2 regions of the Methylibium sp. T29-B genome follow, and region 2 is predicted to be linked to the other one. Evidence: riboswitches for the same ligand, from Rfam matches in the RefSeq annotation. Region 2 holds a riboswitch; the other holds the start of a gene.

Region 1 (4,297 bases), on a different contig from region 2:
GCCTGGCTGCGGCCGAAGTGGTGCTGTTCGACGCGCTCACCGATCCGGCCCTGCGCGAACTGGCGCCGCAGGCGCGCTGGGTCGACGTCGGCAAGCGCGGCTTCTGCCATGCGACCGGCCAGACACGCATCAACGCCCTGCTGGTCAAGTTCGCTGGCCAGGGCCTGCGCGTCGTGCGTCTCAAGGGCGGTGACCCCAGCGTGTTCGGCCGCCTGGAGGAGGAGCTGCTAGCGCTGGCGGCCGAGGGGCTGACGGCGGAGGTGGTGCCCGGCGTCACCGCCGCCATGGCCGCTGCGGCGGCAATGCAACGCCCCTTGACGCGCCGCGGCAGCGGCCGCAGCGTCAGCCTCAGCACGGCCATGACGCGTGCCGGCGAGTTGCTGGCGACCCGCAGCGCCGACACGGAAGTGTTCTACATGGCGGGACGCCAGCTTGCCGCGCTGGCCCGCCGCCTGCGAGATGCCGGCTGGCCGGCGGAGACCCCGGTCTGCGTGGTCTCGCGCGCCGGCTGTACCGACCAGTTGAGCAGCGATCATCGGGTCGCCACGCTGGCGGAAGCCAGCGTGCTGCACAGCGGCCGACCCGCCGTGGTGACGGTCGGTGTCGGGGCCGCGGCCCTGCCGCATGTCGCCGCGCGGCAGGCCCTGCGGACGCGAGACCCCGCCTGCGTCCCGGCGACCCGTTCCGTGAAAACCCCGAACCCTTAAAATTGTGTGCTTTGCGTCGTTCGACGCCGTCCCTCACCCACCCCGAACCGCCATGACCCACGTCGTCACCGAAGCCTGCATCCGCTGCAAATACACCGACTGCGTCGACGTCTGCCCGGTGGATTGCTTCCGCGAAGGCCCGAATTTCCTGGTGATCGACCCCGACGAGTGCATCGACTGCGCCGTCTGCATCCCCGAGTGCCCGGTCAATGCGATCCTGCCCGAGGAAGACGTGCCCGGCGACCAGCAGCAGTTCATCGCGATCAACGTCGAGCTGTCGAAGAAGTGGCCGAGCATCACGAAGCGCAAAGCCGCCCTGCCCGATGCCGACGACTGGAAAGACCGTACCGACAAGCTCGGCGAACTGATCCGCTGACCGAATCCACCTTGCCTTTCCTCATGGACCCGCAAATCAACCCCGCCATCACCGCCACCGCGAACAGCCACGACGGCCCGATCGAGACCGACGCGGTCATCGTCGGTGCCGGCCCGGTCGGCCTGTTCCAGGTGTTCGAGCTCGGCCTGCTCGAGATCAAGGCCCACATCATCGACTCGCTCGCCTACCCGGGCGGTCAGTGCATCGAGCTCTATCCGGACAAGCCGATCTACGACATTCCCGCGGTGCCGGTGTGCACCGGCAAGGAACTCACCGACAACCTGCTCAAGCAGATCGAGCCCTTCGGTGCCACCTTCCACCTGGGCCAGGAAGTCACGCTGGTGAACAAGCGCGACGACGGTCGCTTCGACCTCGAGACCAGCAAGGGCACGCGCTTCATCACCAAGACCATCTTCATCGCCGGCGGCGTGGGCTCGTTCCAGCCGCGGCTGCTGAAAGTCGACGGGCTCGACCAGTTCGACAGCAGTCAGCTGCACTATCGCGTGCGCAACCCGAGCGCCTTCGCCGGCAAGAACCTGGTGATCGTGGGCGGCGGTGATTCGGCGCTCGACTGGACGCTGAACTTCGTCCAGGACGGCCCGAACAAGGCCGAGAGCGTGATCCTCGTGCACCGCCGCGACGGCTTCAAGGCCGCGCCAGCCTCGGTCGCGAAGATGAAGGAACTGTGCGACGCCTACGAGATGCAGTTCATCGTCGGCCAGGTCACCGGTTTCGAAGCGGCCGAAGGCCAGCTCCGCAGCGTGAAGGTGACCGGCGGCGACGGCGTGACCCGCGTGGTGCCGCTCGACATGCTGCTGGTGTTCTTCGGCCTGAGCCCCAAGCTGGGCCCGATCGCCGAGTGGGGCCTGAACATCGAGCGCAAGCAGGTCGTGGTCGACACCGAGAAGTTCGAGACCAACGTCCCGGGCATCTTCGCGGTTGGCGACATCAACGTCTACCCGGGCAAGAAGAAGCTCATCCTCTCGGGCTTCCATGAGGCCGCGCTCGCCGCTTTCGGCGCCGCGCCCTACATCTTCCCCGAGAAGCGCATCCACCTGCAGTACACCACCACCAGCCCGAAGCTCCACAAGGTGCTGGGCGTGGAAACGCCGGTGTTCGACTGAGCGCGGCACGTCGCGTCGTGAACGGAGCCCGCCGCGTGCGGGCTCCTTCTTTTTGGGCGTGCGCGCTACAGCCGGTGATCCGCACGTCATAATCCGTACGTGTCGCGCAGCACCGCGCGACACCAGCTAGGGGTGTTGACCCGCTCTCGCAAGAGGCCCGGGCTCGACTGAGAAAGTCCCTTCGAACCTGATTGAGGTAATCCTCGCGCAGGGAAGCGATCTTCGGTGTGCCTCGCCCCGCCCTGCGGGTGCGTCCACCTTGCGGAACCGCCGCCCTGCCGTCGCATTGGAAGCACGATGCAACGTCTCGACCGTTCACTCTCACCCACGTGGCACTCGCCACGCTGGCCAGCACCGCAACTGCCCAGGCGGCCGACGACACGGCGACGTCCCTGCCCACGGTCAGCATCTCGGCGCCCCGCGAAAGCAACCGCGCCGAACTCACCGGCTTCGGCGACATCCCGCTGACGCGCAGCCCGCTGCAGGCGCGCGTGATCGGCGAGGAGCAACTCAAGGACACGGGCGCGCAGAACCTGCGCGCGCTGACCAGCCAGGACGCCAGCGTCAGCGACGCCTACAACAGCGTGGGCTACTGGGACTCGCTCACGGTGCGCGGCTATGTGCTCGACCAGCGCTACAACTACCGCCGCGACGGGCTGCCGATCAACGCCGAGACCGCCATCGCCCTGGACAACAAGGCGCGCATCGAACTGTTGAAGGGCACCAGCGGCATCCAGGCCGGCACCAGCGCGCCGGGCGGCCTGGCGAACCTGGTCGTCAAGCGGCCCGATGCCGACGTGCGCAGCGCCACGCTGGCCTGGCGCGGCGCGAACAGCGTGCTCGGCGCGGTGGATCTGGCCACCCGCTTCGGCAACGACCGGGCCTTCGGCGTGCGCGTCAACGTTGCGGCCGAGCACCTCGACCCCGAATTGCGTGCCGCGAAGGGCAAGCGCCACCTGTTCGCGCTGGCGGGCGACTGGCGCCCCACGCCCGACACCCTGATCGAGGCTGAAGTCGAGACCAGCCGCCGCTCGCAGCCCAGCCAGCCGGCCTTCAGCCTGCTCGGCGATCGCGTGCCCAGCGCGAACCGCATCGATCCGCGCATCAACCTGAACAACCAGCCGTGGTCGCAGCCGGTGGTACTGGAAGGACAGACCGCCAGCCTGCGCCTGACGCAGCGCTTGAACGCCGACTGGAGCGCCAAGGCGCACTACGGCACGCAGCGGCTCCACACGGACGACCGCCTGGCCTTCCCCTACGGCTGCGACGCCGAGGGCAACTATGACCGCTACTGCAGCGATGGCAGCTTCGACCTCTACGACTTCCGCAGCGAGAACGAGCGCCGCGTCACCAACGCGCTCGATCTGTCGCTGCAGGGCCGGTTCGCCACCGCGGGCCTGGCTCACCAGCTGACCGCCGGGGTGCTGTTCTCGCGCTTCAAGGCGCGTTTCGAGCAGCAGATCTACACCTACGCCGGCGTGGGCAGCATCGACGGCAGCGCCGTCACGCCGCCAGGGCCCGCGATCCTGAGCGACAACACGGATCGCACGGAGCGCAACACCGAGCTCTACCTGCGCGACGTGATCCAGCTCACCCCCGCCCTCAGCACCTGGCTCGGCCTGCGCCACACGCGCCTGCACCGCGACGCCGTCACCACCTCGGACACCGAAGCCACCGGCTACGGCCAGAACGTCACCACGCCGTGGATCGCGTTCAATTACGAGTGGCGGCCCGGGCTGATGAGCTACGTGAGCTGGGGCCAGGGCATCGAATCGCAGGTCGTGCCGAACCGGCCGCTCAGCTACAGCAACCCCGGGCAAGCGCTTCCCGCGCTGAAGAGCCGGCAACTGGAGTTCGGCCTCAAGGGCCGCACCGACGCACTGGACTGGAACCTGACCGCCTTCGACATCGACCGGCCGGTCTACGCGCGCGACGACAGCGTGGTACCGAGTCCGCTTCGATCCGATGGCAGCGCACGGCATCGCGGCCTGGAAGCCGGCATCGAGGCCCGAACGGGGGCGTGGACCTGGGTCGCCAGCGCCATGCTGCTGCATGCCGAGCGAACCGACAGCGCCGACCCTGCGGTCGAT
Region 2 (4,297 bases):
GTAGATCTCGCCGCCGGCCTGCCGGAACTGGCTCGACTTCTCGGCCATGCCGGCGCCCAGCGCCTGCGCCTCGCTGACGCCGCGCTGCGCGGCGTAGTCGCGCACCTCCTGGGTGATCTTCATCGAGCAGAACTTCGGCCCGCACATCGAGCAGAAGTGCGCCACCTTGCTGGCGTCCTTGGGCAGGGTCTCGTCGTGGAAGTCGCGTGCGGTGTCGGGGTCCAGCGAAAGGTTGAACTGGTCCATCCAGCGGAACTCGAAGCGCGCCTTGGACAGCGCGTCGTCGCGGGCACGGGCGCCGGGGTGACCCTTGGCGACGTCGGCCGCGTGCGCGGCGATCTTGTAGGCGACGATGCCCTGCTTCACGTCCTCGCGGTCGGGCAGACCCAGGTGTTCCTTGGGCGTCACGTAGCACAGCATCGCGGTGCCGAACCAGCCGATCATGGCCGCGCCGATGGCGCTGGCGATGTGGTCGTAGCCGGGCGCGATGTCGATCGTCAGCGGCCCCAGCGTGTAGAACGGCGCCTCGTGGCAGTGCTCGAGCTGCTCGTCCATGTTGGCCTGGATCATGTGCATCGGCACGTGGCCCGGGCCTTCGATCATGGTCTGGACGTCGTGCTTCCAGGCCACCCGGGTCAGCTCGCCCAGCGTGCGCAGTTCGGCGAACTGGGCCTCGTCGTTGGCGTCGGCGGCCGAGCCGGGGCGCAGGCCGTCGCCGAGCGAGAAGCTCACGTCGTAGGCCTTCATGATGTCGCAGATGTCCTCGAAGTGCTCGTAGATGAAGCTCTCGCGGTGGTGCGAGATGCACCACTTGGCCATGATCGAGCCGCCACGCGAGACGATGCCGGTGCGGCGGTCCGCGGTGAGGTGGATGAAGGGCAGGCGCACGCCGGCGTGGATGGTGAAGTAGTCGACGCCTTGCTCGGCCTGCTCGATCAGTGTGTCGCGGAAGATGGCCCAGGTGAGGTCCTCGGCCACGCCGCCCACCTTCTCGAGCGCTTGGTAGATCGGCACGGTGCCGATCGGCACCGGCGAGTTGCGCAGGATCCAGTCGCGCGTGGTGTGGATGTTGCGCCCGGTGGAGAGGTCCATCACGTTGTCGGCGCCCCAGCGGATCGCCCACACCAGCTTCTCCACCTCTTCCTCGATGCTCGACGTGACGGCCGAGTTGCCGATGTTGGCGTTGATCTTCACCAGGAAGTTGCGGCCGATCGCCATCGGCTCCACTTCGGGGTGGTTGATGTTGGCCGGGATGATGGCGCGGCCGCGCGCCACCTCGTCGCGCACGAACTCGGGCGTCACGATGGCCGGGATCTGCGCACCCATCGGGTTGCCGCGCAGGCGCTGTTCGCGCGGGGCGTCGCCGAGGTACTCCCGCATCCACTCGCGCTTGCCGTTCTCGCGCAGCGCCACGTACTCCATCTCGGGCGTGACGATGCCGCGGCGCGCATAGTGCATCTGCGTGACGTTGGCGCCGGCCCTGGCACGGCGCGGAGGCCGCTGCAGCGCTGCGGCGTCGAGGCGCAACTGTTCGATGCGCTGGGCCTCGCGGTCCTCGTGCTTCGCGCCGTCGTCCAGCGCCTGGTGCAGCCGGCCGGCATAGACCTCGGTGTCGGCACGCTCGTCGAGCCAGGGCGTGCGCACGCTGGGCAGGCCGCGCTTCACGTCGATCGCGACGCCGGGCTCGGTGTACGGACCCGAGGTGTCGTACAGCGAGACGGTCTCGCCGTTGGTCAGCGTCACTTCGCGCATCGGTACGCGCAGGTCGCTGCGCGAGCCTTGCAGATAGGACTTGCGCGAGGCGGGGAAGGGCTCGCGTGTCAGCGAGAGCAGGGTGGCGAGCTTGTCGGGGGCGTTCATCGTGGGCTCCTTCGTGAGAGTGATTGCTCCGAAGGTCGCCCCATGAAGACGCCCACCCGGGAAGGGGTGACGCCGCTGGAGTGAGAGCTCTTCTTCCGCCGGTACTAACCGGTTCAAGTTCGCGGGTTCGGATAACCGTCTCAGCACGCAGAACAGCGTGCACCCCGGAGCAGTGGTCATTGTGGAAGGGGGCGGGAACGACTGTCAATGCAGGGCGGCGATGAATTTCAGTCGAATCGTTTTCACGCGCCCGAACGCGATGCGACATCTGTCGCAGGCGAGGGTCTGCGTGCGACAGATGTCGCAGGCCTCGAGCGCGTGGAGATGGCTTGGCGTCAGGTCCGCGCAGGAGAACGAGCGCGACGCGGCCGAGGGCGCCGGTGGGCATGCTGCGTGCTATTGCAGGGGCGGTCGCTGCAGCGCGTGCAGTGGCCGCCGGTGTGTCCGGGACGCGCCTTTCGCGTGGCGCGCCCCATGAATCCCGGGGGTTTCCGCTGTGGCACAGCCCATGGCGATCGGGCGATCATCGAACAACAAGAAGAACTTCAGCCATCGGGAGTAGACGGCAGAAGCCATCGGAGGTGACGAATGATTTCTGAGCGCACGCAGCACATCGACAACGTGGTGTCGGTTGTCACCAACCCCATCGACGAGGCGTCCGAGAAGAGCCGCGTCTACAAGTCCTGGGCCCGCTGCGTCAACGACTACGGGCTCGATCCTTCTCGGCCGACGCCGGCGCGCATCCTGCCGTCGCAGGAGGTGCGCGAGCACCAGCAGCAGATCGAGGAGTTCCTGCGCGTCGCCCGCTCCGGCATGGAAGACATGTACCGCCGCGTGGCCGACCTCGGCTACATGCTGCTGCTGACCGACGCCGCCGGCATCACCGTCGACTACATCGGCAATCCGGCGTGGGACAGCGAGCTGCGCGCCGCCGGCCTCTACCTCGGCGCGGACTGGAACGAGGCTCACGCCGGCACCTGTGGTGTCGGCACCTGCCTGATCGAGCAGACCCCGATCACCTGCCACCAGGCCGAGCACTTCGACGCGACGCACATCGGGCTGACCTGCACCACCGCGCCGCTGTTCGACCCGAACGGCAAGCTGCTGGCCGTGTTCGACGTGTCGGCGCTGCGCTCGCCGCGCGCCAAGGACAGCCAGCACCTCGTGTTCCATCTCACGTCGATGTACGCGCAGATGATCGAGGACGCGAACTTCCTGCGCCACTTCCGCAAGAACTGGATCCTGCGTCTCGGCAAGTCCTGCGGCCTGGTCGACGTGTCCGGTGACACCATGCTGGCCTTCGACGACGACGGCCTGATCGTCGGGGCCAACACCGGCGCGCGCGCCAAGCTGTGGCCGTCGGCGCGCGGCCGTCAGGGCGGGGCGCTGGTCGGTCGCTCGCTGTCGGAGGTGTTCGCCACGCCGATGGAGGCCATCTGGCGCATCGCGCGGGCCGGCACGGGCCTGGACGTGTCGGTCACCTGCTCGGAGCCGCGTGAGCACTACTACGCCACGGTGGTCGCGCCGCGCGAGAAGGGCTCGCTGACCTCGCTGCTGGCGGACCGGCCGGTCACGGTGTCGACCGTGGCCCGCTCGGCCGACAGCTTCCCGGCGCTGGACCGGCTGGCCGGTGGCGACCCGGCGATGGACCGCCTGCTGGTTCAGGCCAAGCGCCTGGTGGACCGCAAGGTCAACATCCTGATCCATGGCGAAACCGGCTCCGGCAAGGAAGTGTTCGCCAAGGCGCTGCACGAATCGAGTTCGCGCGCTCGCATGCCTTTCATCGCGGTCAATTGCGCGTCGATCCCCGAGTCGCTGATCGAGAGCGAGCTGTTCGGCTACACGCCGGGCAGCTTCACCGGCGGCAAGAGCAAGGGCATGAAGGGCCTGATCCTGCAGGCCCACGGCGGCACGCTGTTCCTCGACGAGATCGGCGACATGCCGCTGCATCTGCAGACGCGCTTCCTGCGCGTGCTGTCGGAATCCGAGGTGCTGCCTCTGGGTGCGGAGCGGCCGATCCCGGTCGACTTCACCGTCATCGCCGCGACCCACCGCGACCTGCGCGACCGCGTGGCCGCGGGCACCTTCCGCGAAGACCTCTACTACCGCCTGTGCGGCGCGACGATGTCTCTGCCGGCACTGCGCGAGCGCGCCGACAAGCGCTACCTGATCGAGTCGGTCTTCAACGACGAGGCCAAGGGCCTGACCGAGCACGCCGGCATTTCCGCCGAGGCGATGGAATTGCTGCTGACCTACAGCTGGCCGGGCAACATCCGCGAATTGCGCAACGTGCTGCGATTCGCGCTGGCGATCAGCGGCGACGGGCCGGTGACGGTCGACGACCTGCCGCAGGAGATCGGCATGCAGCGCCTGGGACATGGCCGGCCGCTGCAGTTGCAGGCGAGACTGGGCGACGAAGGTATCGCGATGGCCGCGG

Evidence for each region. A riboswitch is a leader RNA that binds a small molecule or an ion and turns the genes downstream of it on or off. The one in region 2 is predicted to bind thiamine pyrophosphate.
Region 1: linked by a shared signal. The riboswitch ahead of Y694_RS09225 (TonB-dependent siderophore receptor) and the one ahead of thiC (phosphomethylpyrimidine synthase ThiC) in region 2 are both predicted to bind thiamine pyrophosphate.

Annotation. Positions count from the first base shown of each region.
Region 1 is NZ_AZSN01000042.1:17,855-22,151, reverse strand. Features, by position in the region: gene cobA (uroporphyrinogen-III C-methyltransferase) at 1-707, shown strand, start outside; gene fdxA (ferredoxin FdxA) at 760-1,083, shown strand; gene Y694_RS09230 (NAD(P)/FAD-dependent oxidoreductase) at 1,107-2,207, shown strand; TPP riboswitch at 2,326-2,438, shown strand; gene Y694_RS09225 (TonB-dependent siderophore receptor) at 2,537-4,297, shown strand, end outside.
Region 2 is NZ_AZSN01000197.1:596-4,892, reverse strand. Features, by position in the region: partial or broken gene thiC (phosphomethylpyrimidine synthase ThiC) at 1-1,860, opposite strand, end outside; TPP riboswitch at 1,934-2,037, opposite strand; gene Y694_RS19330 (sigma-54-dependent Fis family transcriptional regulator) at 2,449-4,297, shown strand, end outside.